One region of the Actinoallomurus bryophytorum genome, then DNA from elsewhere that is predicted to be linked to it. Evidence: predicted binding sites of a transcription regulator. Region 1 holds the regulator's gene; the other holds the start of a gene.
The links. The regulator HrcA, encoded in region 1, represses chaperone genes, less so after heat shock. The targets are predictions, from matches to a motif close to TTGGCACTCTCNNNNNGAGAGTGCCAA.

Region 1 (14,515 bases):
GCACTCGACGGGCGCCCGTGACCTCGGCGATGATCGGTGATCGTGACGATCCTGAATGACGCGGTACGGAAGCTTCTCGACGACCCGAACCTCGCGGTGCTCGCGACCATCAATTCCGACGGAAGCCCGCAGACCTCCGTCGTCTGGGTCGGCCGCGACGGAGACGACGTGCTCATCTCCAGCGCCGCCGGCCGGCGCAAGGACAAGAACCTCCGCCGGGATCCGCGCGTCAGCCTGAGCGTGATCGACAAGGACGACCCGCTCCAGTACGCCGAGATCCGCGGCACGGCCACCGTGACCGAGGACGTCGGCCGGCGGCTCGCCGTCGCGCTGGCGGAGAACTACGAGGGTCCGGGCGCCGGTCAGGAATACCTCGACCTGCCGCCCGAGATCGTCCGCGTCGTCGTGCGGATCACTCCTCAGCACGTCGCCGGCTACGCCGCCGACTGAAGGCATCGCCGGCTACGCCGCCGGCTGAGGACGGCGCCGGTCACAGCTCCTTGGCGATCTCGGCGACGATCTCGTACGAGCGGCGGCGTGCGGCCGGGTCGCCGATGTTCGTGGAGACCATCAGCTCCTGCGGCCGGGTGCGTTCGAGGAGCGACAGCAGCCCCTTGCGTACGGTGTCCGGGCCGCCCACCACGTGCGACTCGGTGTACGTCGCGATGGCCTCGCGCTCCTGCGGGGAGAAGTCGTGCGCGAGCGCCTCCTCCGGCGTCGGCAGCAGCCCGGGGTTGCCCGAACGCAGCCGCAGGATCGACAGGCCCTGCGGTGCGGCGAGCCGGCGCGCCTCCTCGTCCGTGTCGGCGGCGAACACGGCCGCGGTCACCATCGCGTACGGGCGGTCGAGCGTGCCGGACGGCTGGAAGCTGGAGCGGTACAGCTCCAGGGCCGGGTCGGTGAACCGCGCGCTGAAGTGGTGCGCGAACGCGAACGGCAGGCCGAGGATGCCCGCGAGCTGGGCGCTGTACCCACTGGAGCCGAGCAGCCAGACGGCCGGCGGGCTGTCCGGGACCGGCACGGCGCGGATCCGCGGATAGGTCCCGTCGAGGAACGCGCGAAGCTGGGAGAGGTCCTCGGGGAAGGCGTCGGCGCTGAGGTCCGGCGTACGGCGCAGCGCGTACGCCGTGGCCTGGTCCGTGCCCGGTGCGCGGCCGATGCCGAGGTCGATGCGGCCCGGGTGCAGGGCCTCCAGCGTCCCGAACTGTTCCGCCACGACCAGCGGCGCGTGGTTGGGCAGCATCACGCCGCCCGAACCGACCCGCAGTGTCGTCGTCGCCTCGGCGAGGTGCGCGATGAGTACGGCGGGGGAGGAGCTGGCGATGCCGGGCATGCCGTGGTGTTCGGCGACCCACAGACGGTGGTATCCGAGCCGTTCGACCTCCGGCGCCAGGTCGACGGACGCCCGCAGGGCCTCCGCCGGGGTCGTCGCCGTGGTCACCGGCACCAGGTCCAACACTGACCAGCGCACATCACTGAATTCGGGCATGTATCTGGTAACCGGCCGCGCCGAACCGCGATTCCCCGCCGGACGGCACCGCTCGTACGGGACGCACACCCCGGCCCGGTCACGAAGGTGTTCCGAACCCGCCTCGGCACCCTGTTTCCGTTCTCCAGACCCCCTCGATCCGGGCATTATTGGACGATGAGCCGAGAAGGGTCCGGCGCTCGCAGGCCCACGGGGCTGTTGCTCCGCGTCATGCGAGCACCGTCGTGGGTGTACCGCCGTGACCTCGGTCACCTTCTCGGCAGGCGATTTCTCTATCTGGCCCATCAGGGACGCTTCAGCGGGCTCCGGCACGAGACCGTGCTGGAGGTCGCACGCCTCGACCATGGGACGGGGGAGGTCGTCGCCATCGCGGCCTGGGGAAACCGGGCCGACTGGGTACGGAACATCCGGGCCGGCCGTGCCCTCGAACTCCGGATCGGTCATCTCCGGTTCCCCGAGCCCGAGCACCGCTTCCTGACCGCCGAGGAGTGCCGGTCGCTGCTCGTCTCCCTCCGCGAGGAGCACGCGGTCGGCCGGCGGTTGCTCACGATGGTGTTCCCGCTGCCGCTGGATCCCAAGAACGACGACCTCGGCGACGTACGCGCCGTCGCCTTCCGCCCGCACGTACCGCCAGGCGCGGGCTCCTAAGACCCCCGAGTACGGCGCGTGGGCGCCCGGCGGCGTGGGATGCTGCGAAGGTGTCCTCCGAACGTCTCACCCTGGTCGTCGGCGACGAGGAGTTGCTCATCGACCGGGCCATCGCCGATGTCCTCGCCGCCGCGCGTGCGCGCGAGTCGGAGGCCGAGGTCTACGAGCTGACCCCGGCCACCCTCACACGCGGGGGGCTGGCCGAGCTCACCTCGCCGTCGCTGTTCGGCGGGGGACGAGTGGTCGTGCTCCGTTCGGCGCAGGACTTCGGCAAGGACCTGATCACCGAGATCGGCAAGTACGCGGCCGACCCGGCCGACGACATCGACCTCGTCGTCGTGCACGCGGGCGGCGCCAAGGGCAAGGCGCTGCTCGACGCGTTCACCAAGGCGGGCGCGCGCAAGGTCACCTGCCAGAAGATCACCCGGCCGGGTGAGCGGGTCGCCTTCGTACGCGCCGAGGTGCGCCGGGCCGGGGGCACGATCGGCGAGGACGCCGCGCGTGGCCTGCTCGACGCGGTCGGCACCGACCTGCGCGAGCTCGCCAGTGCCTGCAGCCAGCTCGTGGCCGACACCGGCGGCCGGATCGGCGACGACGCGGTCGCGCGCTACCACCGGGGACGCGCGGAGGTCAGCGGCTTCAACGTCGCCGACCGTGCCGTCGAGGGCCGGCTCGGTGACGCACTCGAACAGCTGCGCTGGGCGCTGTCCACCGGTGTCGCGCCGGTCCTGATCACCAGCGCGCTGGCGCAGGGGGTCCGCTCCCTCGCGAAGGTGGGCGGCGCGCCGCGCGGGCTGCGCGGCGCCGGGCTGGCCAAGGAGCTCGGCATGCCGCCCTGGAAGGTGGACCGCGTACGCCAGCAGCTGCGCGGCTGGACCCCGGAGGGCGTGGCGGAGGCACTCCAGGTGGTCGCCGAGACCGACGCGCAGGTCAAGGGCGCCGGAGCCGATCCCGCGTACGCCCTGGAGAAGGCGATCGGCCAGATCGTCGCCGCTCGTGGCTCACGCTGAGGCACCTCGGCGTCGTGCCTTGCCGCTCGGGTCGGGCGGTACGTTCTCGACGAGGTGCGCCGCGCGTGCTCGACCCGGCGCTCCGGGGCTTGGAACGCGATGAGCTCGACTGCTTCCTGAAGCGGTTCGACCGGTAAGCGCGACGCTGGGGCGGAAAATGTGTTTTCGGCCGTTCCGTCCATGCCTCACTCTGGTGGCGTGAACACAAGTACGGAACCGCGTCTCGGAGTCGACTTCGGTCGGGTGATCCACGGCGGTGCGGCGGTGGCGGGGGAGGAGGACACGGTCTTCCTCAGCGGTGACGCCGAGGAGGCGATGCGCTCACCGGCGACGGAGGGCATGTTCGACGTCCTGCCCGGGCTGGTCGCACGTTTCGGCGGGCAGGTCTGGGTGATCTCCAAGTGCGGCGAACGCATCCAGGACAGGACCCTGCGGTGGCTGGACCGCAACGACTTCTACCGGCGTACCGGGATCGCCGCGGGCAACGTACGGTTCTGCCGGAAGCGGGCCGACAAGGCCGGCCACTGCGCGGACCTGGGCATCACGCACATGGTCGACGATCGCCTCGACGTGCACGCCGCGCTGCGGGGGCTGGTGCCGCACCTGTTCCTGTTCGGCCCGCAGACCTCGGCCGCGCCGGAGTGGGTGCGGGCGGTACGGACGTGGGCGGACCTGGAAGAGGAGATCGGGGTGGTAGGGGCGGCGGCGCCTGGCCCTACGGGCACGGGCGGCCCTCTGCGACGAGGTCGGGGCGGCTGAGGCTCGTCTCGATCTACAGGGACCGAACGCCTGTTACCAGGCAGTACAACGCCTTACCGGGCAGCACAACGACGCCGTGCCCGTCTTGGGGCACGGCGTCGTGAAGCGAAGAACCTTACTTGGCCTGCAACTCGGCGGCGCGCTTGGCGATCGCCGACTTGCGGTTGGCGGCCTGGTTCTTGTGGATGACGCCCTTGCTCACGGCCTTGTCGAGCTTGCGCGTCGCGGACCGCAGCTGAGCCGTGGTCGCGTCGACGTCGCCGGACTCGGCGGCCTCACGGAACTTGCGGATCTCGGTCTTCAGCTCCGACTTGACCGCCTTGTTGCGAAGGCGTGCCTTCTCGTTCTGCTTGTTCCGCTTGATCTGGGACTTGATGTTCGCCACGAAGAAAGCCTCAGGTGTTAAGTCGATGGAATGGGGGCGCGGGACCTAACGCGCCCACACGCAGTGGGACAGCCTACCAAGGGCTTCACCCAACGCCCAAACCGAGCCGTCCCAGCCGGTCGCCGCGCCGGCGGTTCAATCACGGATCCGGCGTACGCGAGGGGCGTGGGTCCACGGGTAGCCGGGACGCCGTGCGGCAGCGCGTACGGGCCTCGACGCGGTACGCGGCGGGTAGGGCGGTGCCCACACGGCCGGGCTGTGGGGGCCCGGCCGGAGGGCTGCGACGGTCTCGGCCGGAGGGGTACGGCGGTCTCGGTCCGGGGGGCTGCGACGGTCTCGGCCGGGGGGGTACGGCGGTCTCGGTCCGGGGGGCTGCGACGGTCTCGGCCGGGGGGGTACGGCGGTCTCGGTCCGGGGGGCTGCGACGGTCTCGGCCGGAGGGGTACGGCCGTCTTGGTCGGGGGGCTGCGACGGTCTCGGCCGGAGGGGTACGGCCGTCTTGGTCGGGGGGCTGCGGCGGTCTCGGCCGGGGCTGCCGGATGGCTGATCGGCGGGTGCTCGGAACAGAGCATGCCGCGCGGCGTGGGACCATGGATAACGCTAATCCATCACTCCACGAGGAACCCGGTGCCGGCCGTACCGAACCACACCGATCCCGCGGTGATCCGCAATTTCTGCATCATCGCGCACATCGACCATGGCAAGTCGACCCTCGCCGACCGCATGTTGCAGCTCACCGGTGTCGTCGAGGGGCGTCAGATGCGCGCCCAGTATCTCGACCGTATGGACATCGAGCGTGAGCGTGGCATCACGATCAAGAGCCAGGCCGTGCGCCTGCCGTGGCGGGATTACGTTCTCAACCTGATCGACACGCCCGGGCACGTCGACTTCTCCTATGAGGTCTCGCGGTCGCTGGAGGCGTGCGAAGGGGCGGTCCTGCTCGTGGACGCCGCCCAGGGCATCGAGGCGCAGACGCTCGCCAACCTCTACCTCGCGCTCGAGGCGGACCTGCACATCATCCCGGTCCTCAACAAGATCGACCTGCCGGCCGCGCAGCCGGACAAGTACGCCGAGGAGATCGCCGGGATCATCGGGGTGGACCCGGGCGAGGTCCTCCGGGTGTCCGGCAAGACCGGCGAGGGCGTCAAGGAGCTCCTCGACAACATCGTCGCGACCGTGCCCGCGCCGCAGGGTGACCCCGACGGGCCCGCCCGTGCGCTGATCTTCGACTCGGTGTACGACACCTATCGCGGTGTCGTGACGTACGTCCGGGTCATCGACGGGCATCTGTCCCGCCGCGAGAAGAGCCTCATGATGTCCACCGGGAGCGCGCACGAGACACTCGAGGTGGGCGTGATCTCGCCCGACCCCGTGCCGACCGACGGGCTGGGCGTCGGTGAGGTCGGCTACCTCATCACCGGGGTCAAGGACGTGCGCCAGGCGCGGGTCGGCGACACCGTGACGAGCGCCGCCGGGCGGGCCACCAAGGCGCTCGCCGGATACCGGCACCCCCGGCCGATGGTGTTCTCCGGCCTGTACCCGGTCGACGGCGACGACTATCCCGAGCTGCGCGACGCCCTCGACAAGCTGCGGCTCAACGACGCGGCGCTCGTGTACGAGCCGGAGACCTCGCTGGCGCTCGGCTTCGGGTTCCGCTGCGGCTTCCTCGGCCTGCTGCACATGGAGATCGTGCGTGAGCGGCTCGAGCGGGAGTTCGACCTGTCGCTGATCTCCACGGCGCCGAACGTCGTCTACCGCGTCGTCATGGAGACCGGTGAGGAGCACCGGGTCACCAACCCGAGTGAGTTCCCCGAGGGCAAGATCGGCATGGTCTACGAGCCGATGGTCAGGGCCACGATCCTGTCGCCGAGTGACCACATCGGGGCGATCATGGAGCTGTGCCAGGGCCGCCGCGGCGTACTCCTGGGCATGGACTACCTGTCCGAGGACCGCGTCGAGATCCGCTACACGCTCCCGCTCGCCGAGATCATCTTCGACTTCTTCGACCAGCTGAAGTCGCGGACCCGCGGGTACGCCTCACTCGACTACGACCCCAGCGGCGAGGAGCAGTCCGACCTGGTCAAGGTGGACATCCTGCTGCAGGGCGAGTCCGTCGACGCGTTCAGCCAGATCGTGCACAAGGACAAGTCACGCGAGTACGGCCTGATGATGACGGCCAAGCTCAAGGAGCTCATCCCGCGCCAGCAGTTCGAGGTGCCGATTCAGGCCGCGATCGGCGCGCGGATCATCGCCCGCGAGAACATCCGCGCCATCCGCAAGGACGTCCTCGCCAAGTGCTACGGCGGCGACATCTCCCGCAAGCGCAAGTTGCTGGAGAAGCAGAAAGAGGGCAAGAAGCGGATGAAGACGATCGGCAGGGTCGACGTCCCGCAGGAGGCCTTCGTGGCGGCGCTGTCCACGAGTGGTGGCACGGAGAAGGGCAAGAAATAGGCGGACGCCCGGTCAGGTTGCGCATTGAGAGCCCACGCGGGGTAGGGCGCCCATGCGCCGCCCGGAGTCCCATCCGCGCGGGCTCCGCACAGTCGACCGAGGGTTGGAGCAGGCATGGATCTTGGCCAGATCGGCATCTGGAACTCCGGGTTGCGTGATGAGGACCGGCGGGCCGCGGACGGGGTCCGCGAGGCCGCGGCCGAGCTCGAGGAGCTGGGGTACGACGCGATCTGGCTGGGAGGCAGCCCCGGTGTACGCCACGCGGCGCCGCTGCTGGAGGCCACCGAACGCATCGTGGTCGCCACCGGCATCCTCAACATCTGGGAGTACGAGCCGGCCGAGGTCGCCGAGGAGCAGACCGCCCTCGCCGAACGGCATCCCGGCCGTTTCCTGCTGGGGCTCGGCGCCAGCCACGCCGCGCTGGTCAAGGGCTACCGCAAGCCGTACTCCATGATGGTGGACTACCTCGACCGCCTCGACGCCGCCGGCTCGGCGAAGGAGCATCGCGTACTCGCCGCGCTCGGCCCGCGCATGCTCACGCTGTCACGTGACCGCGCGGCGGGCGCCCACCCGTACCTCATCACCCCCGAGCACACCGCGACGGCCCGCGAGATCCTCGGCCCGGACTCCCTGCTGGCGCCCGAGGTGAAGGTCGTCCTCGAGACCGACCCCGAACGCGCCCGCGCCGCCGCGCGCGGCCACCTCGCGATCTACCTGGGAATGCCCAACTACACCGGCAACCTGCTGCGGCTCGGCTTCGTCGACGACGACTTCCGAGACGGCGGCAGCGACCGGCTCATCGACGCGACCTTCGCCTGGGGAGACATGGAGGCGATACGGGCCCGCCTCGCGGCGCACCGGGAGGCGGGCGCCGACCAGCTCGTCGTCCAGGTCGTGACCGGCGATCAGGTGGCGATGCCCCGCTCGCAGTGGCGCGAGCTCGCCGACGGTCTCGAGCTGCGCTCCAGGAGCTGAGACCTCCGGTGAACGGCGGGCGGGCGATCGCCTAGGCCCCCTTTTCGGCGCGGACCGTGGCAATACCGGGTGAGGCCGGAACCAAGCTTCGGTGTTCTCGCGTCACACGGGGGGTAGGGACGCCGTGCTCGCCGTTCATCGGGAGGAACATTGGACGCTGCTATGGCGGGACAGGGAGTTCGCCGTGACAACGCTCCGCGCGACGTGCAGGACGGTGACCCGGGTGATCCAGGGGATCCGGGGGATACGGCACTGAGCACCACCATCACTCTGCCCGGCGTGGAGCGTTCGGTGGCGGTCGGCCGCCGATTCGTACGGGACACGCTCGGAACGCGGCACCCGGCGCTGGAGAAGGTCGCGCTGAGCGTGAGCGAACTCGCCACCAACGCGATCATGCACACGCCGAGCGGGGACGGTGGTCATCTCACGATCGGCATCCGGGCCACCGGGCACGTGATCCGCGCCGAGGTCACGAACGACGGCACGATGGCCACCAAGCCCCGTGTCAGGAGGGACGCCGAGGCCGAGAACGGACGGGGAATCCTCATCATCGAGGCGCTCGCCGAGTCCTGGGGCGTCATCGAGGACTCCGGGACGACGACGGTATGGGTCGAGTTCCGCGACGGATCCTGGGCCCTGCCGGACGGCCACCAGGTCCCGGAACGCTGAGACGCCTCTGGCCGGACGCAGGCGGAGATCTTCTGGGGACGCGCGGACACCGCCTGAGCCATCGGTCCCGGAACCCGCCATCGGGCCCGCCCGCGGAGGGGACGGCGCGGGCATGCTCGCTCGGGCGGCACACTTGAGACGTGCCATCGACGCTGCCGGACGGAGATCCGGTCCCGAGAGACGGAGCGCTGCCGCCCAGCGCTCTCGACGGCCTCGGCGGCCGCCCGTTCGGTTTCTACGTGCACGTGCCGTTCTGCGTCACCCGCTGCGGTTACTGCGACTTCAACACCTACACCGCCACGGAGCTGCGGGGAGCGTCCCGCGACTCGTACGCCGACACCGCGATCGCCGAGATCCGGATGGCCCGGCGCGTGCTGGGCGACGTCGACCTGCCGGTGGAGACGGTGTTCGTCGGCGGAGGCACGCCCACGCTGCTGTCCGCCGCCGACCTCGGCCGGGTGCTGGACGCGATCGGCAAGGATTTCGGGCTGGCCGAGGGGGCCGAGGTCACCACCGAGTCCAACCCCGAGACCGTCGACCCCGCCTACCTCGCCGAGCTGCGAGAGGCGGGTTTCACGCGCATGTCGTTCGGCATGCAGAGCGCCCGTGAGCATGTCCTGGCCGTCCTCGACCGTACGCACACGCCCGGCCGGCCGCAGCAGTGCGTCTCCTGGGCGCGCGAGGCCGGCTTCGAGCACGTCAACCTCGACCTCATCTACGGCACGCCGGGCGAGAGCGACGCCGACTGGCAGGCCAGCCTCGACGCCGCCATGGCCGCCCGGCCCGACCACATCTCCGCGTACGCCCTCATCGTCGAGGACGGCACCCGCCTGGCCACGCGCGTACGGCGGGGTGAGCTGGCCGCGCCCGACGACGACGCGATGGCCGACCGCTACCTCGCCGCCGAACGCACGCTCGGGGCGCACGGGCTCGGCTGGTACGAGATCTCCAACTGGGCCGCGAGCGAAGAGGCCCGCTGCCGGCACAACCTTCTCTACTGGACCGGCGGCGACTGGTGGGGTGTGGGCCCCGGCGCGCACAGCCACGTCGGTGGCACGCGCTGGTGGAACGTCAAGCACCCGGCCGCGTACGCGGCGCGGCTCGCGGAGGAGGCCTCGGCCGCGTACGCCCGCGAGGTGCTGGAGGCCGCGGACCGCAGGTTCGAGCGGATCATGCTGGAGGTGCGGCTGGCCGACGGCTGCCCGCTCGGCCTGTTCGACGACGTCGCGGCGGTCCGCCGCGCGGTCGGCGACGGCCTCCTGGTGCCCGAGGCGTTCGAGGCAGGCCGCGCCGTGCTCACGCTACGAGGACGGCTGCTGGCCGACGCCGTCGTCCGCGACCTCACCTGACCGCAGGGGATCCGCGGTGCCCGTCACTTGATCATGCGCCAGCAGATCCAGGCGGGAAGCCGGTACATCTCGAGCCGGCCGGCCCTGACCGCCCCGATGATCAGATAGACGAAGTGCACGATGCCGAAGATGATCATCGCGGGTATCACGACGATCAGCGCGGCGGGGGCGCCGGCCACCACGGTGACGACGGCGAGGGCGATGCCTCCGAGGAAGACGGCGAGGTAGCTCAGCGCCGCGTTGAGCGCCTGCGCAGCGTGGAAGCGGATGAAGGGCGTCTGGTCCTGGCGGACGAGAAAGACCACGAGCGGAGCGATGACGCCGATGATCAGCTGGCCGATATAGGCCGCCAGCGCCCAGTTCGTGTCGTCGGCGGGGTTGTTCCCCTGCGGTCCGTACGGCGGGGGGTACGGGCCTTGCCCGTACGGCGGCGGGTACGGGCCGGGCCCGTACGGGGGCGGTGGACCTCCGACGTGCGGTCCAGGAGGAGGGCCACCGTACGGATGCCCCGGAGGGGGCGGAGGGCTGCCGAATTGCGGCTGACCGGGAGGAGTTAACGGGGTGGACGGCTCGTCATGGGGTTCCTCGGGCGATGGTCCGCGATCGTCGGGTTCGGTCATGACGCTCCTCAGCGGAAGATGGGCCACGCCACGATGGCGGGGAGGCGGTACCACTCACAGCGGTTGGCGCCGATCGCGGCCCTGGTCACGACGTAGGAGCCGGCGGCCAGCGCCAGCAGCACGAGCGGTATCCAGGCGACACCTTTGAAGTAGGCCAGCAGCAACGCGGTGAAGGTGCAGGCGAACACCGCGACGAACAGGTTCAGCGCCTGTACGGCGTGGAAGCGCGCGAAGGGCGAGGTGCGTCCCTTCGCGACCAGCACGATCGCGGGCGCGACGAAGCCCGAGACGAACATGCCGACGTACGCGGGCACCGCCCACCGCTCGTCCTCGTCGACGACCGGGCCGCCGGCCGGAGCCCGCACGCGCCGCCGACGGTCCTGGACCGTTACGGCGGCGTACGGGTAAGGCTGTTCCGGCTGCCCGCCCCGTGGCCGCCGTCCGTGACCCGGCGGGGCGTGGTGCTGCGGCGGCGCGTAGTACTGCGGCGGTGGGCTCTGCGGGGGCTGCTGAGCGCCCTGGCCGTACCCCGGCCGCCCGTCCGGCTGTCCCGGGGGCGGCCCGTACGGCCGGCCGGATCGCCCGCCGCCGGGTTGACCGTAGGTCATCGTGCGTCCCTTCCGGCGGATATGTCTGGTGCGATGTGGTGTCGCAGTTTATGAGACGTGCGCGGGCGCCGGATGGTTGCGCGGGTCAGCCGCCCGGGGCGGTGACGAAGTCGATGAGCTCCTCGACCCGGCCGAGAAGCGCGGGCTCCAGATCCGCGTACGTGCGCACCCGGCCCAGGATGGCCTGCCACACCTCGCCCGGCTCACCTCTCCAGCCCAGCGCGGAGATCACGCCCTCTTTCCAGGGAATGCCGCGCGGCACGTCCGGCCAGGCGGAGATGCCGAGGGTGGCGGGCTTGACCGCCTGCCAGATGTCGATGAAGGGATGCCCGGTGACCAGGACGTACGGCGAGTCGATCTGTTCGGCGATCCGGCTCTCCTTCGAGCCGGCGACCAGGTGGTCGACGAGTACGCCCAGGCGGCGGCCGGGCTCGGGGCCGAACTCCTCGGCGATCTCCGGCAGGTGGTCGACGCCTTCGAGGAACTCCACGACGACGCCCTCCACCCGCAGGTCGTGGCCCCAGATCTTCTCCACGAGCTCGGCGTCGTGCTTTCCCTCGACGTAGATCCGGCTCTCCCGCGCGACGCGTGCGCGCAGGCCGGCCACGGCGATGGAGCCGGACGCGGAGATCGCGCGGCCCGCGGCACGTACGGGCCGCACCAGCGTCACCGGCTTGCCGTCGATCAGGAACCCGGCCTTGGCCAGCGGGAACACCCGGCGCTTGCCGAACCGGTCCTCGAGCGTCACCGAGTCCTTCTCACAGGCCACGACCGCGCCGCAGAAGCCGCTGGACGGGTCCTCGGCCACCAGGCCGGACTCGGCCGCGATCTCCGGGATCTGGCCTTTGCGAGGGCGTCGCCAGTCGCCCGACAGAACGTCCTTGGCGTAGTTCTTGCTCCGCACGGCCGCACCGTATCGGGACCAACCCGGCCGAGCCGGGATCAACACGCGTGCGCGCTCAAGACGGTACGCTGGCGCGCCGACGCTCACGCCGGAGCCGGAATACCGGTGCCGGGGGCGGCGTCGCGCCAGTGCTCGGCCATCATCCAGGCGACTTTTCCCGCCGCCGTTCGTCGTCGCCGTCTCACCGCGACGGTCGTCAATCGCCGTACACTTGGCACTCAAGAACACGGAGTGCCAAATTAGAGGCCTGTAGCCGTGGGAGGTGAGTGCGTGCTCGACGATCGGAAGCTGGCGGTGCTCCGCGCCATCGTTGAGGATTACGTGTCCACCAACGAACCCGTGGGCTCGAAGGCGCTGGCCGACCGGCACAACCTCGGTGTCTCACCGGCCACGATCCGCAACGACATGGCAGTCCTCGAGGAGCAGGGCTACATCGCCCAGCCGCACACGAGCGCGGGACGCGTGCCGACCGACAAGGGATACCGGCTGTTCGTCGACCGGCTGTCGACGATCAAACCGCTGTCCTCGGCGGAGCGGCGCGCGATCGAGACGTTCCTCGCGAACGCCTACGACCTCGACGACGTCGTGACCCGTACGGTCCGGCTGCTCGCGCAGCTGACCCGCCAGGTCGCGGTCGTGCAGTACCCCTCGCTCACGCGGTCGGCGGTGCGCCACATCGAGCTCGTCCCGATCGGTCCCGAACGCCTGCTGCTGGTGATCATCACCAACACGGGCCGGGTCGAGCAGCGGGCCATCGAGATGCCCCTGGGCTTCTCCGAGGAGTCCATCGCCCATCTGCGGGCGCTGCTCAACGCGCACCTGGACGGGTGCTGGCTCACCGACGTGCCCGGGGTCGTCGCCGAGGTCCCCGACCGGGTCTCCGCGGAGGAGCGTCCGCTCGCCGCGACCGTCCTGTCGGTGCTCCTCGAGACCCTGATCGAAAAACACGAAGAAAAGATCGTCATAGCCGGCGCGGCGAACCTCGCCCGCGCCGACTTGTCCCAGAGCCTCCGCGACGTGCTGGAGGCGTTGGAAGAACAGGTCGTCCTGATGCGACTGCTCGGCGAGGTGAGTGATCCCACCAGCCTCACCGTGCGAATCGGAGCCGAAAACCCCCACGAGAGCCTGTTCACGACCTCCGTGGTCGCCACCGGATACGGTGCCGGCGACCAGGTCGTGGCCCGGCTCGGCGTGCTCGGCCCGACGCGAATGGACTACCCCGGCACGATGGGAGCGGTACGCGCAGTGGCACGTTACGTCGGGCAGATTCTGGCGGGGTCGTAAGTGGCGAACGACTACTACGCGACCCTCGGGGTGCGCCGTGACGCGGGTGCGGACGAGATCAAGAAGGCCTACCGCAGGCTCGCCCGCGAACTGCACCCGGACGTCAACCCCGACCCCGAGACGCAGGACCGGTTCAAGGAGATCACCCAGGCGTACGAGGTGCTCTCCGACCCCAAAAAGCGTGAGATGTACGACCTTGGCGCTGATCCGTTCGCGTCGGGCGGCGCGGGCGCCGGCGCCGGGTTCGGGGCAGGCTTCCCGTTCAGCGACATCATGGACGCCTTCTTCGGCAACCAGGCCCAGCGGGGTCCGCGCAGCCGCGCCCGGCGCGGCCGCAACGGCACCATCCGCGTGGAGCTCGACCTGTCGGAGACGGCCTTCGGCACGACACGCGAGCTGACCGTCGACACCGCGATCGTCTGCACGACCTGTACCGGTGCGGGCACCGCGCCCGGCACCCAGCCGGAAAGCTGCGACATGTGTCACGGCCGTGGCGAGGTGCAGCAGGTCACGCGGTCCTTCCTCGGCCAGGTCATGACCTCGCGCGCCTGCCCGCAGTGCGGTGGCTACGGCAGCGTCATCCGCACGCCGTGCGCCGAGTGCTCGGGCGACGGACGGGTCCGCACCCGCCGTACGATCAAGGTTCGCATCCCGGCGGGCGTGGAGAACGGCACCCACATCCAGCTCGCCGGCGAGGGCGAGGTCGGCCCCGGCGGAGGGCCGTCCGGCGACCTGTTCCTGGAGATCGTCGAGCGACCTCACTCGATCTACGAGCGGCAGGGCGACGACCTGCACTGCACCGTCCAGGTCCCCATGACGGCCGCCGCGCTGGGCACCTCGCTCACCGTGGAGACCCTCGACGGGCCGGAGGAGATCGACATCCGGCCCGGCACCCAGTCCGGCCAGCAGATCCCGATGTACGGCCGGGGGGTCAAGCACCTCAACGAGACCGGCCGCGGCGACCTGATGATCCACGTGAACATCGAGACGCCCACCAAGCTCGACGAACAGCAGGAGGACCTGCTGCGCCAGCTGTCCGTGCTGCGCGGCGAGGAGCGCCCGCCGGGCAAGTTCACCCCCGGGCAGCAGGGTTTCTTCTCCCGCCTGCGCGATGCCTTCAACGGCCGCTGAGACCCGTCCGGTCCCGCCGAGCCACCAGGCTCGACGGGGCCGCCCGTACGAAGGGCGCCGCGCGGCCGGGCCGGTCCGCGACGGCCGTGCACAGGTCGCCGGTGTCCTGGGGGCGGGGACGGTTTCACCGTGGACCAGGCAGCGCCGGGCGTGCCCGGCGAGCGTCGCGATTACGGGTTCGCCGCCCCGGCTGTTGGGGCGTGGTGGTGACGTTGGGGCTGGGCGGGCGGGCC
Region 2 (14,515 bases), 1.3 Mb from region 1:
GCGCTCGTCCGGCGGCATGAGCAGCGCCTGGTGCAGCGCCTCGGCGGTCTGTGTCACGTCGTAGGGGTTCACCATGATGGCGTCGTCGCACATCTCGCCGGCGGCACCGGCCTCGCCGGACAGCACCAGCGCACAGCCGTTCCGTGACAGCGTTGGGCCCTCCTTGGCGACGAGGTTCATGCCGTCGCGGATCGGGTTCACCAGCAGCACGTCGGCCATCCCGTACGCGGCCAGCGAGCGCGGATAGTCGTCGTTGACCTGCAGGATCAGCGGATCCCACGAGTCACGGCCGAACTCATCGGAGATCTCCGCCGCGATCCGCTGCACGGCCGCGGTGTACTCCCGGTACTCCGGCAGGTCGTGCCGCGACGGGTAGGCGAAGGCCAGGTGCACGACCCGGCCGTGCCATTCCTGGTGCTTGGCGAGCAGCTCGCGGTAGGCGGCCAGGCCGCGCACGATGTTCTTGGACAGCTCGGTGCGGTCGATGCGCACGATGAGCCGCCGGTCGCCGACCTGCTCGCGCAGCGCGGCGGCGCGGGCGGTCACGTCCGGCTCGGCGGCGCGTGCGCGCAGCGCGTCGCCGTCGACGCCGAGGCCGTGCACGCCGACACGCGTGACGTGCCCGCGATGGGAGACCGTACGCGCCCGGCGGTCGACGCTCGCCCGCAGGACCGCGGCGCAGCAGTCGAGGAACGCCTCGGCCCACCGCTCGGTCTGGAAGCCGGCGTGGTCGGCGCCGAGGATGCCCTCCAGGACCTGCCGCCCGATGTCGTCCGGCAGCAGCCGGTAGTACTCCGGCGGGGCCCACGGCGTGTGGGAGAAGTGCGTGATCTTCACGTCGGGCCTGCGCTCGCGCAGCAGCGTGGGGACGAGCGCGAGGTGGTAGTCCTGCACGGCGATCTTCGCGCCGGGAGAGGCGTCACGGGCCAGCGCGTCCGCGAACGCCGCGTTGTACGCCTCGTAGGACTGCCAGTCGCGGCGCGAACGGGCGTCGAAGTGCGGCTTGTTCGGCGTGTCGAACAGCATGTGGTGCACGAACCACAGTGTCGAGTTGGCGACCGCGTTGTAGGCCCGGTGGAACGTCCCCGCCGGGATGTCCAGCATCCGGACCGCGCCGACGTCCGGGACGTCCAGCCGCCCGTCGGCTACGCGCCGGGCGGCGGCCCGGTCGGCGTCCGACAGAGTGGCGCAGATCCACAGGATGTCACCGCTGAGCCCGGCGAGGGCGGAGACGAGACCGCCGCCACCGCGACGCATCGACAGGGTCCCGTCGTCGGCCAGCGAGAACGAGACAGGGCCGCGGTTGGATGCGACGAGCACCTGCGTGTCAGCCATGGGGGGAGGGTAACCGGCCGTTGTTAACAGCGATCGCCAAAGGTCGGCAGCTGCCCGATTCGTAACCATACGGTTGCTGTACGTAGGTGGTATTCGTACTCTGGGGCGTCTCGTGACCTGAGACCCCGGCTGGCCAAGAACCGGTCAGTCGCGTATACAATTCCCGATACAACTTAATACCGCTCATCCAGAGGGGTGGAGGGACCGGCCCGTTGAAGCCCCGGCAACCCTCCCGGACATGCGGTCATCAGCGCGGCCATCGCCGCGCCGCAACTCGCCGAATCTGACGCGAGGCCGCCCGGGACAGGTGCCAACTCCGGCTCGTGACCAAGGTGGCACGAGTAAAGATGAGGAGAGAGGCCTCGCTCCATGTCGCTGACTGCCGTCCCGAACCTCGGCCCCGCGACCGCACTCACCTGCCGTGAGTGCGGACAGTCCTACGATCTCGGCCCGCGCTACGCCTGTGAGCAGTGTTTCGGCCCGCTCGAGGTCACCTACGACTACTCCAACGTGAGTCGTGAGCGGATCGAGGCGGGTCCCCGCAACATCTGGCGCTACCGTGACCTGCTTCCGGTGCCGCCGAACGTCACCGAGACACCCAACACCGAGCCCGGCTTCACCCGCCTGGTCCGCTCCGACAACCTCGCCGAGTCGCTCGGCCTGCGGTCGCTGTGGGTCAAGGACGACAGCGGCAACCCCACGCACTCCTTCAAGGACCGGGTCGTCGGAGTCGCACTGGCGGCCGCGCGCGAGCTCGGCTTCAAGGTGCTGGCCTGCCCGTCCACGGGCAACCTCGCCAACGCGGTGGCCGCCGCTGCGGCACGCGCGGGCATCCGCAGCGCGGTGTTCGTACCCTCGAACCTCGAGCAGCAGAAGATCGTCGCCACCGCGGTGTACGGCGGGACGTTCGTGACCGTCGACGGCAACTACGACGACGTCAACCGGCTGGCCTCCGAGATCGCCGGCGAGCAGGAGGACTGGGCGTTCGTCAACGTCAACGTCCGCCCGTACTACGCCGAGGGTTCCAAGACGATCGGATACGAGGTGGCCGAGCAGCTCGGCTGGCGCCTCCCCGACCAGATCGTGGTGCCGATCGCCTCCGGCGCGCAGCTCACCAAGATCGACAAGGCGTTCCAGGAGCTCATCACGCTCGGCCTGGTGGAGGACAAGCCGTACAAGGTGTTCGGCGCCCAGGCGACCGGCTGCTCGCCGGTGGCCGCGGCGTTCAAGGCCGGGCACGACGTCGTACGGCCGGTGAAGCCCGACACGATCGCCAAGTCCCTGGCCATCGGCAACCCGGCCGACGGTCCGTACGTCCTGGACGCGGTCCGGCGGACGGGCGGTGCCATCGAGGACGTCTCCGACGAGGAGGTCATCGAGGGCATCGGGCTCCTCGCCCGTACCGAGGGCATCTTCGGCGAGACGGCCGGTGGCGTCACCCTGGCCTCGCTGCGGAAGCTGGTGGCCTCGGGCGCGCTGGACCCGGCCGCCGAGACGGTCATGATCAACTCCGGCGACGGACTGAAGACTCTCGACGCCGTCGCGGCGGTCGCCCGGCCGTCCGCGAACATCGCCCCTTCGTTCGACGCATTCCGAAAGGCGGGCCTGGCATGAGCTCGATCAGCGTGCGAATCCCCACGATCCTGCGCAGCTACACGGGTGGCGAGTCCGAGGTGAAGGCCTCGGGAGCGACGGTACGAGAGGTCGTCGCCGACCTGGACGCCAGTTTCTCCGGGATTGCTGCCCGAATCCTTGATGAAAACGGCAAGATCCGCCGTTTTGTGAATGTTTACGTGGGTGAAGAGGATGTGCGCTTCGCCGACGGACTCGACACCGTTACGCCCGATGGCGCGCAGATCTCGATCATCCCCGCGGTGGCCGGCGGCTAGGCATACGAGCGAGTCAGGGCGTTTTTCCCTTCACTTGGCAAAGTTCCCATTTCAATGATCCTTGATTGACCAGGATCGGCCGTCCGATCATCTTGGGTAAAGGGTGTTCCACGGACGGTAGCCGTGTGTATGGTCGGCGATGGTCATCGCGGCTCGATCCGTGCTGGCCATCGGGTTCCGCGCCTCCGGCGGGCCCGTGTCGGTAGCCGTGGGAATGACCACGGGGAATTGCCTGGTGGGAGTTGTTAGGAATGGCACAAGGCACCGTCAAGTGGTTCAACGCGGACAAAGGCTACGGCTTCATCGCGGTCGACGGTGGCAGGGACGTGTTCGTGCACTATTCGGCCATCGTGGCTGATGGCTACCGCAGCCTTGAGCAGGGGCAGCGGGTCGAGTTCGAGATCACACAGAGCGACCGGGGTCCGCAGGCGGAGTCGGTCCGCATGCTCTGATCCGCATAGCTCGGACGAGGCCCGGCGCATCGAGCGCCGGGCCTCGCTGCGTGTCCGATGCCTGGTGGGAGAGTTATGGCTTGCACTCGCTGGGGTAGAGTGCTAAACACAACGTTGGCACTCTGATGTTGAGAGTGCCAACGCCAAGTAAGTGATCGAGGCGACGAGGCCTCTCACCCCGGCGACGGCATGGTAGTCGCCGGTGAGGTCGTCCGTCGCGGGCGTCGACTCGATCCAGTTGATAGCCACCCCGTTCCGGGAGGATCTGGAGCCTATGGCTGCAAAGATGATCGCGTTCGACGAGGAAGCACGACGCGGCCTCGAACGCGGCATGAACCAGCTCGCCGACGCCGTGAAGGTCACCCTTGGCCCCAAGGGTCGCAACGTCGTGCTGGAGAAGAAGTGGGGCGCCCCCACGATCACCAACGACGGTGTCTCGATCGCGAAGGAGATCGAGCTCGAGGACCCGTGGGAGAAGATCGGGGCCGAGCTCGTCAAGGAGGTCGCGAAGAAGACCGACGACGTCGCGGGCGACGGCACCACCACGGCAACCGTTCTGGCTCAGGCGCTGGTCCGCGAGGGCCTGCGCAACGTCGCCGCCGGCGCCAACCCGATGTCCCTCAAGCGGGGCATCGAGTCCGCCGTCGAGCGCGTGAGCGAGGAGCTTTCCAAGATTGCCAAGGATGTGGAGACCAAGGAGCAGATCGCTTCCACGGCCTCCATCTCCGCCGGCGACCCCTCGATCGGCGAGATGATCGCCGAAGCGATGGACAAGGTCGGCAAGGAAGGCGTCATCACCGTCGAGGAGAGCCAGACCTTCGGCCTCGAGCTTGAGCTCACCGAGGGCATGCGCTTCGACAAGGGATACGTCTCCCACTACTTCGTGACCGACCCGGAGCGTATGGAGGCCGTCTTCGACGACCCGTACATCCTGATCGCCAGCTCGAAGATCTCGGCCAACAAGGACCTCGTGCCGGTTCTCGAGCAGGTCATGCAGAGTGGCAAGCCGATGGTCATCATCGCCGAGGACGTCGAGGGCGAGGCCCTGGCCACGCTGATCGTCAACAAGATCCGCGGTGTCTTCAAGTCCGTCGCCGTCAAGGCTCCGGGCTTCGGTGACCGCCGCAAGGCCATGCTGCAGGACATCGCGATCCTGACCGGTGGCCAGGTCGTCAGCGAGGACATCGGCCTCAAGCTGGAGAACACCACGCTCGACATGCTCGGCCAGGCCAAGCGTCTCGTGGTGACCAAGGACGAGACCACCGTCGTCGATGGCGCCGGCAACTCCGAGGACATCGCGGGCCGGGTCAACGAGATCCGGGTCGAGATCGAGAACAGCGACTCGGACTACGACCGCGAGAAGCTCCAGGAGCGCCTCGCCAAGCTGGCCGGCGGCGTCGCCGTCATCAAGGCCGGCGCGGCGACCGAGGTCGAGCTCAAGGAGCGCAAGCACCGCATCGAGGACGCCGTCCGCAACGCGAAGGCAGCCGTTGAGGAGGGCATCGTCCCCGGTGGTGGCGTCGCGCTGCTGCAGGCGGGTGCCGGTGCGTTCGACAAGATCGAGCTTGAGGGCGACGAGGCCACTGGTGCCACGATCGTCAAGCGCGCTCTCGAAGAGCCGCTCAAGCAGATCGCGATCAACGCCGGCCTCGAGGGCGGCGTCGTGGCGGAGCGGGTTCGCTCGCTCCCGCCGGGCGAGGGCCTCAACGCCGCGACCGGTGAGTACGTCAACATGTTCGACGCCGGGATCATCGACCCGGCCAAGGTGACGCGTTCGGCACTGCAGAACGCCGCTTCCATCGCGGCGCTCTTCCTGACGACCGAGGCCGTCATCGCGGAAAAGCCCGAGAAGAACGCGGCTCCGGCCGCTCCTGACGCGGGTGGCATGGACTTCTAGGTCCGGCAAGCAGAAGGGGCGGTCCTCGGTGCTGGGGCCGCCCCTTTCGCATGCGCGCTTTAGGACATCTCTGCCGAACATGCCCTAATTACCGATCCGATATCTGTCCCGTATGTGCCGGTCCGGCCGGAGTCGTAAACTTCGCGCGTGGATCTCTTCAACTCCCCTGTGCTCGTTTACGACCAGCCGCCGGAGATGTTCTCGGTCCAGGCGAAGTACACCATCTGGAATCCGCAGGGCCATCCGGTCGCGAACGTCGCCGAGCAGGGCGTCAATGGCGCCCAGAAGGCCTGGCGTGTACTCAACCAGCGCCGTAACGACCAGGCCAAGCGGGACCTGCTGGTGACCCGGCCTGATGGCATGCCCTTTTTCTGGGTGAACAAGCCGTACTCCTATGTCGGCACGCCCAAGATCGATGTCGTCACGCCCCAGGGGCAGTTGATCGGCCATCTTCGGAAAAAGGCCCTGCAGGGGTACGAGATGCTGGATGCCTATGGCCGCCAGATCGGCTACTTCGACTACATGCGCGCCCAGGTCACGGACTGGCAGAACATCTCGATCGCGAGCTTCCGCCGGGCCGGGGGAGCGGGCGACCGCCTGGCGCAGATGTTCAGCGGAGCGGATCGGTACGTCCTCCAGCTGAACTTCCAGCTGCCCGAGCCCATCCGTACGCTGACGCTGGCCTGCCCGCTGGCCTACGACACCACCCGGTCCTCCAACCGCGGCCTGGGCGGCGTCCTCGGCGCCTAGGGCGTGTCTGACAAACCCTCGTCCGGCTGCGCGACGCCCAGGCGGCGCCTCGCCGCGTTGTCGTCGGTCGCCAGCCAACACCAGGCTGACTCCCTCCTCCGCCTTGCGACGCACCACCTGGACGCCGCTCGCTACGAACAGGATTTGTCAGACACGCCCTAGGGCCTAGAGGGGCTCACCGGACTCCAGCAGCGTCTTGAGACTGGACAGGATCACCGGCCAGCCGTTGCTGACGCCCTTGAGGATCTCGCTGCCGGGCTCGAAGCCACCGTGGGTGACGGTCAGCTTGACGGCCGACGCGGTCGGCTCGATGTCGAAGGTCACCTGGGTCCGGGGTTCCGCGGCGTAGGCCTTCAGGGTCTCCTCGGGCACGTCGCCCGACTCCGCCCACTCCGCGGTGAAGGTGTGCCAGGTGTAGGAGAGCCGCCGGTAGGGGTCGGAGACGAGGACCACCTGCTCAGGGTCGCGGGTCTCCGCGCCGCGCTCCCGCCAGACCATGGGCGCTCCCTCGGTCCAGTCGGACTCGAACTCCACGCCCCAGTAGCGGGCGGTGAACGCCGGGTCGGTGAGCGCCTGCCACAGCTTCTCCGGCGTCGTCTTGATGTGGGTGACGTAGACGAACTCGGGCTTGGTCATCGGGGCGTCCTCCAGTGCGGACTTCAGATCGGCGAGTGCGTGCACCCGCGTACGGTCGTAGCGGTTGATCCAGCGCTCGGTGATCTGGTTGATGGGTGCGGCGTTGAGGTAGTGCAGCTTCTCCCGGCCCTGCCGGACCGTCGTGACCAGGCCTGCCGCCTCCAGGACGGTCAGGTGCTTGGTGACGGCCTGCCGGCTCATGCCGGACTCGGCGCACAGCTCGCGCAGGGTCTGGCCGTTGCGGGCGTTCAGACTGTCGAGCAGCCTGCGCCGCGTCGCGTCCGCGAGTGCCTTGAAGACCGCGTCCATTCCCTGTCTCCGAACATAGGCAACCATTTGGTTGCATGACAATTTAGGCAGCCGGAAGGTTGCATGTCAAGAAACGGCTATACAACTTACCGGTTGTGCAAACCAATGGTTGTGGATACGGTCGGGGCATGGCAGTCGTTGAAGACGATTTGACGCTGGTGTTCTCGGCGCTGGCCGATCCCACCAGGCGGGCGATCCTGGAGCGCCTGGCCCAGGGCGACGCGACGGTGAACGAGCTCGCCGAGCCGTTCGCGATGACCCAGCAGGCGGTCTCCAAGCACGTCAAGGTGCTCGAGCACGCCCGCCTCATCTCGCGTACCCGGACCGCGCAGGCACGGCCCTGCGTTCTGGAGACGGTGCGTCTCGACGCGGCCGTCGGCTGGATCGCGCGTCACCGGCAGGTCTGGTCCGACCGGCACGACCGCCTGGAAGAGCACCTGGCCGTCCTGCGGGCCGGGCGGCGCGACGACGAGGAGACGACGCGATGACCGGGACGGGCGAGCTCACCTACCGGCGGGTGCATCGGGCCTCGCCCGAGCTGCTGTTCGACTGCATGACCACGCCGGAGCACCTCGCGCACTTCTGGGGTCCGGCCGGGACGAGCACGCCGGTCGGCGACATCGTCATCGACCTGAGGCCCGGCGGGGTCTTCGAGACCACCATGGTCAACGATGCCGACGGCAGCACCTACACCATGCGGGCCGTCTACGCCGAGATCCACCGGCCCGACCGCCTGGTGTGGATCGAGCCCGGCGTCGAGGGCGGCATGCGGACGACGATCACCTTCGTGGACCTGGAGGACGGGCGCACCGAGGTGGTCACCCATCAGACCAACGTGCCGGAGGCCTACCTCGGCGCCGAGGCGAGGGCCGGGTTCGCCACCAGCCTCGACCGCTTCGACGTCTACGTGGCCGGCCTGCGCGACGCCCAGGAACATCCACGGAGTTAGGGAGCACTCGATGCCGGTTGTCACCTCGGCCGACGGCACCGTGATCGCGTACGAGCGCACCGGCAGCGGGCCGGCGCTCGTCCTCGTCGACGGAGCCCTGTGCCATCGCGGGGGAGGGCCCATGCGGCCACTCGCCGCCCTGCTGCGGGACGGCTTCACCGTCTACGCCTACGACCGCCGGGGGCGGGGTGAAAGCTCCGACACGACGCCGTACGCGGTCGACCGGGAGATCGAGGACCTCCAGGCCCTCATCGAGGAGGCCGGGGGTACGGCCTACGTCTACGGGATCTCCTCGGGAGCCGCTCTCGCCCTGGCGGCCGCGGCCGCCGGCCCGTCGATCACCAAGGTGGCGCTCTACGAGCCGCCGTTCATGGCCGAGGTCGAGGACGGTGCGCGGATCACGGACTACTCCGAGCGGCTGAGCGAGCTGCTCGACGCACGGCGCGACGGCGACGCGGTGGAGCTGTTCATGACGAACGTCGGTGTTCCCGCGCCGGCCGTGGCCGGCATCCGGGCACAGCCGGGCTGGGCCGCCCTGGAGGCGGTCGCCCCGACGCTCGCCTACGACGACCAGGTGCTCGGCGACGGTGGCGTGCCGCGCGACCTGGCCGCGGCGGTCACCGTCCCGGCACTGGTCCTCGCCGGGACCGGCAGCCCGCAGGGTCTCCAGCAGGCCGCGAAGGCCACCGCGGACGCGCTCCCCACCGCCGGGCACCTGACCCTCGAGGGCCAGACGCACGACGTGTCCCCGGAGGCGCTGGCCCCCGCGCTGGCCGCCTTCTTCGCCGCCTGACGGCCGACGGCCCGGCTCAGATCTCCTTGTCGGCGAAGACGTCGTCGGCGTCGATGATGCGGTAGGCGTAGCCCTGCTCGGCGAGGAAACGCTGCCGGTGGGCGGCGTAGTCCTGGTCGAGGGTGTCGCGCGCGACGACGGAGTAGAAACGCGCGCCCTTGCCGGACGCCTTCGGCCGGAGCACCCGGCCGAGCCGCTGGGCCTCCTCCTGCCGCGACCCGAACGTGCCCGACACCTGGACGGCCACGGCCGCCTCGGGCAGGTCGATGGAGAAGTTGGCGACCTTGGAGACGATCAGCACCGAGATCTCGCCGCTGCGGAAGGCGTCGAACAGACGCTCGCGCTCCTTGATCTTGGTCTCACCCTTGATCACGGGAGCGTTGAGACGCTCACCGAGCTCGTCGAGCTGGTCGATGTACTGGCCGATCACCAGGGTCTGGTCGCCGCGATGGCGCTCGACCAGGGCCTCGACCACCGAGGACTTCGTCGGGGTGGTGGCGCAGAACCGGTAGCGGTCCTCCTGCTCGGCCGTCGCGTACGCGAGGCGCTCGGACTCGGTCAGCGTCACGCGTACCTCGACGCAGTCCGCCGGGGCGATCCAGCCCTGTGCCTCCATCTCCTTCCACGGAGCGTCGTAGCGCTTCGGGCCGATGAGGGAGAACACATCGCCCTCGCGGCCGTCCTCGCGTACGAGGGTCGCGGTCAGGCCGAGGCGGCGGCGGGTCTGCAGGTCGGCGGTCATCCGGAAGATCGGCGCCGGCAGGAGGTGCACCTCGTCGTACAGCACCAGGCCCCAGTCACGCGCGTCGAACAGCTCCAGGTGGGTGTAGACGCCCTTCCGCCGGGTCGTCATGACCTGGTACGTCGCGATGGTGACGGGACGGATCTGCTTCTTGGTGCCGGTGTACTCCCCGATCTCCTCCTCGGTCAGCGTCGTGCGCTTCAGCAGCTCCTGCTTCCACTGGTGCGCGGAGACGGTGTTGGTGACCAGGATCAGGGTGGTGGCCGACGCGTGCGCCATCGCCGCGGCGCCGACGATCGTCTTGCCCGCGCCACAGGGCAGCACGACCACTCCGGAGCCGCCGTGCCAGAAGGACTCCGCCGCGTCGCGCTGGTAGCCGCGCAGGCCCCAGCCGTTCTCGACCAGGTCGATCTGGTGCGCCTCGCCGTCGACGTACCCGGCGAGGTCCTCGGCCGGCCAGCCGATCTTCAGCAGCGCCTGCTTGAGCGTGCCGCGCTCGCTGGGGTGCACCGCCACGGTGTCGTCGTCGACGCGTGTGCCGAACATCGACTGGAGCTTCCGCGCGCGCAGTACCTCCTCCAGCACCGCACGGTCCGACGACGCGAGCACCAGGCCGTGCACGGGATTCTTCTCCAGCCGTAGCCGTCCGTACCGGCCCATGGTCTCGGCGATGTCCACGAGAAGGGCGTGCGGGACCGGGTAGCGCGCGAAGCTGATGAGCGCGTCGACCACCTGCTCGGCGTCGTGGCCCGCGGCGCGCGCGTTCCACAGCGCCAGGGGCGTGATCCGGTAGGTGTGGACGTGTTCCGGGGCACGCTCCAGCTCGGCGAACGGTGCGATCGCCTTGCGGCACTCGGCGGCCGAGTCGTGGTCGACCTCGAGCAGGAGGGTCTTGTCGGACTGGACGATGAGCGGGCCGTCGGTCACGTGGTGCCTTTCAACGTGGGGGTCACAGTGTCCAACAGCCGGAGCCCCCCTGGAGCTTCCCGCGCCGATTCGTGGCGGCGTGGCCTGGGGCCTAGTCGCTGAAACCGCCCGCCGCGAAGACGAGGACGAAGAACCCCACGGTCACCACGATGTCGGCCGCGAAGCACGCCCAGGCCGCGATGGTCAGGCGGCGGGCGGACTCGGGGTCGGTGTTGACGCGGTTCAGCGCGATCGCGGAGGTGATGATCCCCGGGATCCAGGCGATGCCGGAGCAGAAGAGAACGGCGGCGATGATGTTGGCCACGAGCGCGGCCACGGTCGCGCCGCTGCTGCCGGACCGCGGAGCACCGGCCGGTCCGTACCCGGCGTAGGGGTACTGCCCGTACGGATCCGGTGAGTACGGGGTCTGCGCGTACGGGCCCTGTGGATACTGGCCCTGCGCGTACGGGTCCTGGGGGTACGGTCCCTGCGCGTAGGGGGTCTGGCCGTACGGGTCGGGGCCCCATCCCGGTGGCGGCGTATCCTGCGGCTCCTGTTGCCCGTAAGGGCCTTGCTGGCCGTACTGACCGTACGCGTCGCGCCAGTCCGACTGACCTTGCGGATCCTGCCACGTCATGGTGGGTCCCCCACGTGGATGTCCAGAGGCGGTAAAGCCACCTTCAAGCATGACCTGTGGATAGGACGCCTGGGATCACAGTTCGGTTCAATCTCGACTGCCGTTTCGCGGCGGAATGTCAGCCCGAGCCGTCGACGTCGGCGACCCCCGTGATGCGGTGCAGGGCGAACCGGTGGATGGCGGCGCGGGTCGCGTCGTACGCCGTGAGGAAGCCGCCCTCGATACGCGCGGGTTCGATGATGCGGCTGGACGCCTGTCCCTGCTGGTCGAGGTAGCCGATCCAGACGCGCGCGCCGCGGTCGGCGGCCTCGCGCAGATGCTGGACCATCGCCGCCGCCGGGGAACGCGGCGGGGCCCCGTACGGCACGGAGACGCGCGCGGCCTCGTCGCCCGCGCGCAGCGCGCGTACCGCCGCGGTGATCACCGAGACGTCCGGCCCGGAGCCGCGTGCGGCGTGGCGGGCCTGCTCGTACGTGCCGTGGCCGGCCGACTCGGCGCGCTGGGCGTCGAGGCGGGTGATCACGACCGAGCCTTCGGGGGACTCGGCCACCGGTGCGTACCCGAGCTGGCGGAGCGCCTCGAGCAGCTCGGCGCGGGGCACGCGCGAGGCGAGAACGGTCGGCGCGAGCCGGTGCAGCCGCAGCTCGTCCGACCGACGGTCGGCCATGATCTCCCCGAGCACGGCGGGGTCGTCGCTACGGACGTACGCCGAGGCGATGCCCACGCGCAGCCGGCCGTGCCGCCGGGCGACGTCCTCGATCAGATAGGTCAGCGGCTGGGGCAGGTCGGTGGCCGAGTGCTTCGAAAGCAGGTCGATCAGCTCGGCGGCGCCTCGGCCGGCGTCGAGCGCGCGGCGTACGGACTCGGGGGTGAAGCGGTAGACCGTGGCTCCACCCGTCGACTCGACGTCTGCCGCGAGCGCCAGCTCACGGGCCAGGTCGGCGACCAGCGGGCCGGGTGCGACGGCGGTCAGGTCGGCCTGGATCAGCACGTGGTCGACCGGCATGGGCAACACCTTGAGCAGGGCCTTGGCGGCGCCCTCACCGGCCAGCAGCGCGCCGGTGTGCGCCGCCGCCGCCCGGAAACCGGTCACGCCCAGCGCCTCGGCCTCGCGGAGGGTCCAGCCGACGAGACGCTCACGCAGCGTGCCGCCCCGCCGCGGCTGGAGCCAGGCGAGATGGGCATAGACGCCCTCGACCGTCGGCGCGGTGCCGGGCGGGGCGTCGGTGAGAGCGGCGAGCACCGACCGGCGTACCTGCGGGGCACTGGCCCGGATCGCCTCGTCGGACAGCGCGTTGATCAGGCGGTCGCGGTCGTCGCGTTCGCCGGCGAGGCCGGGGACGCGGTCCATCCGCAGCCAGGCCTCGGCGAGGGCGACCCAGCGGCGGTCGGTGTCCTGGAGCCGCCACAGGTCATACGACTGCGTCGGCAGCCACAGGGCGTCGCCTCCGCGCCCGCCCGTGCCGGACCCGTCGTAGTCGCCGCTGCGCGAGAGCAGCCCGGCGGCGTACGCGACCTCGATCAGGAGCGCCGCCGTCCACTCGGGCAGATCCAGGCGTACGGCGGCCGCCCTCAGGTCGCGGATGCCGAGCCCGCCGCTGCGGAGCACGCCGGGAGGGTCGATGCCCCAGCGATCGAGCATCTCCTCGACGGTGCGGACGGTGGTGAAGGCCTGGCCGCCGGCGGTGCGGTCGACCAGCGACCGGTTGCGTACGGTGCCGTCGAGCGGCGGGGCGGTGGTCTCCAGGTCGCGGAAGACGCGGCCGCCGCGGAGGTATCGGCCGATCTCGCGGGGGAGCGTCACGGTGCGGTCGTCGGTGGCGACCAGCAGCCCGCGGGCGAGGAGCCGCTCGATCGGGGAGCTCGCGGTGACGAGCGTGACGGGACGGCGCGCGCCGTCGACCTTGCCGATCGGCGGGCCCCAGGCGAGCCGGTCGAGCGCGGCCCGTGCCTCGGGTCCGGCCTCCTCGACCAGGGCGCCGATCCGCTCGCCGATGGCGTCCACGGAGTCCAGGCCGAGGTCGTCCAGCAGCATCGCCAGGCGGTCGGACGGATAGGACGCGAAGGCCTCACGGATGGGCGGGCCGAGGCCCGCCGGATGAGGAATCGCCTGCCGCGCGCCGGGCGCGGCGCGCAGCTCCTGGTCCGGGCCCCAGACCAGGGCGAGGGCGCGCAGCCGGTCGAGCGGGCCGTGCACGTCGGCGCCGACCGCGGCGGCGAGGTCGTCACGCGTCGTGGGAGTGGGGAGCACCAGCAGCGCCTCGAAGACGTTCAGCGCGAACCGGTCGAGCCGGTCGAGCGCCCTCGACAGAGCCGAGGGCGCCGAGGCGCGCGAGGACAAGGCGGTGATGTCCGAGGGAACCGGGGTGATCAGTTCAGGGCGGCACGAGAAGAGCGCGCGCAACTCGTCGTCATCGCGCGCCCGCAGCCATTCCGCGTAGGTTTCCGTGCTCACTCCCACAACGGTATTCGGGGTCGGGACACGCCGGACCCTCAGACGGCTTCGGCCGTCTGGCCGGTCAGTCCCATGGCGAGACGGGCCCACGCGTCGATGAAGCGTTCTTCGTCCACGCGCTGAGGGGGTTCGTGCAGGGCGTCACTCGCGAGCCAGTAGTTGACGATCGAGCCACCGAGGGCCAGGGCGATCGCGTCCCAGTCCTCGTCCATGCCGGCCATCTCCGGCTGGGCGGCCAGCCACTTGGTGATCATGTCGTAGAGCGGGTTGACGATGCCCTCGCGCATCTCGGCGACGAGGTTGGGGAACTTGTCCAGGTCGCGGAAGAGCACACGGATGAGGTCGGCCTCCTCGCGCATCTTGCCCATTCCCATGGACGCGGCGAGCCGCAGCCGGTCGACCAGCGGCTTGTCCTGGATGCCGGAGGCGTGCTGGAAGGTCACCGAGACCTGCTTCGAGGTCCGCGTGATGTGCTCGCGCACCGCCGCGGCGAGCACCTCTTCCTTGGAGCGGAAGTGGCGGTAAAGTCCGCCAGCGCCCGGTGACAGGCCCGAGGCGGCCTCGATCTCCGCGACGGACGTCGCGGCGTAGCCCCGTTCGGCGAACAGCCGAAGCGCCTCGGAAACGATCCGTTCACGCGTCGATCTCTGCATTGTGTGTGCTCCTCCCTGAAAAGCGTAGGCCATGAAAGCGCTCACTGACGTCGCGTTGTGGCGCCGAGGCTCTTACGTGATGTGATGCGCTGCGGCAAGATGCGGGGAAATG

Region 2: the regulator HrcA is predicted to act here: its motif matches at 3,791-3,817, upstream of groL (chaperonin GroEL).

The regions. Positions count from the first base shown of each region.
Region 1 is NZ_VFOZ01000001.1:460,943-475,457, reverse strand. It holds gene FB559_RS02320 (PPOX class F420-dependent oxidoreductase) at 43-450, shown strand; gene FB559_RS02315 (LLM class flavin-dependent oxidoreductase) at 491-1,459, opposite strand; gene FB559_RS02310 (nitroreductase family deazaflavin-dependent oxidoreductase) at 1,646-2,137, shown strand; gene holA (DNA polymerase III subunit delta) at 2,188-3,147, shown strand; gene FB559_RS02300 (hypothetical protein) at 3,346-3,906, shown strand; gene rpsT (30S ribosomal protein S20) at 4,022-4,291, opposite strand; gene lepA (translation elongation factor 4) at 4,919-6,742, shown strand; gene FB559_RS02280 (LLM class F420-dependent oxidoreductase) at 6,857-7,717, shown strand; gene FB559_RS02275 (ATP-binding protein) at 7,880-8,386, shown strand; gene hemW (radical SAM family heme chaperone HemW) at 8,527-9,735, shown strand; gene FB559_RS02265 (DUF4870 domain-containing protein) at 9,759-10,355, opposite strand; gene FB559_RS02260 (DUF4870 domain-containing protein) at 10,364-10,963, opposite strand; gene FB559_RS02255 (DUF3097 domain-containing protein) at 11,049-11,867, opposite strand; gene hrcA (heat-inducible transcriptional repressor HrcA) at 12,138-13,151, shown strand; gene dnaJ (molecular chaperone DnaJ) at 13,152-14,282, shown strand.
Region 2 is NZ_VFOZ01000001.1:1,806,107-1,820,621, reverse strand. It holds gene FB559_RS08560 (alpha,alpha-trehalose-phosphate synthase (UDP-forming)) at 1-1,335, opposite strand, end outside; SAM riboswitch class I at 1,516-1,689, shown strand; gene thrC (threonine synthase) at 1,705-2,949, shown strand; gene FB559_RS08550 (MoaD/ThiS family protein) at 2,946-3,224, shown strand; gene FB559_RS08545 (cold-shock protein) at 3,476-3,676, shown strand; gene groL (chaperonin GroEL) at 3,951-5,573, shown strand; gene FB559_RS08535 (hypothetical protein) at 5,721-6,323, shown strand; gene FB559_RS08530 (ArsR/SmtB family transcription factor) at 6,489-7,268, opposite strand; gene FB559_RS08525 (ArsR/SmtB family transcription factor) at 7,397-7,756, shown strand; gene FB559_RS08520 (SRPBCC family protein) at 7,753-8,217, shown strand; gene FB559_RS08515 (alpha/beta fold hydrolase) at 8,228-9,010, shown strand; gene FB559_RS08510 (DNA repair helicase XPB) at 9,027-10,679, opposite strand; gene FB559_RS08505 (hypothetical protein) at 10,771-11,295, opposite strand; gene FB559_RS08500 (helicase-associated domain-containing protein) at 11,414-13,750, opposite strand; gene FB559_RS08495 (TetR/AcrR family transcriptional regulator) at 13,789-14,403, opposite strand.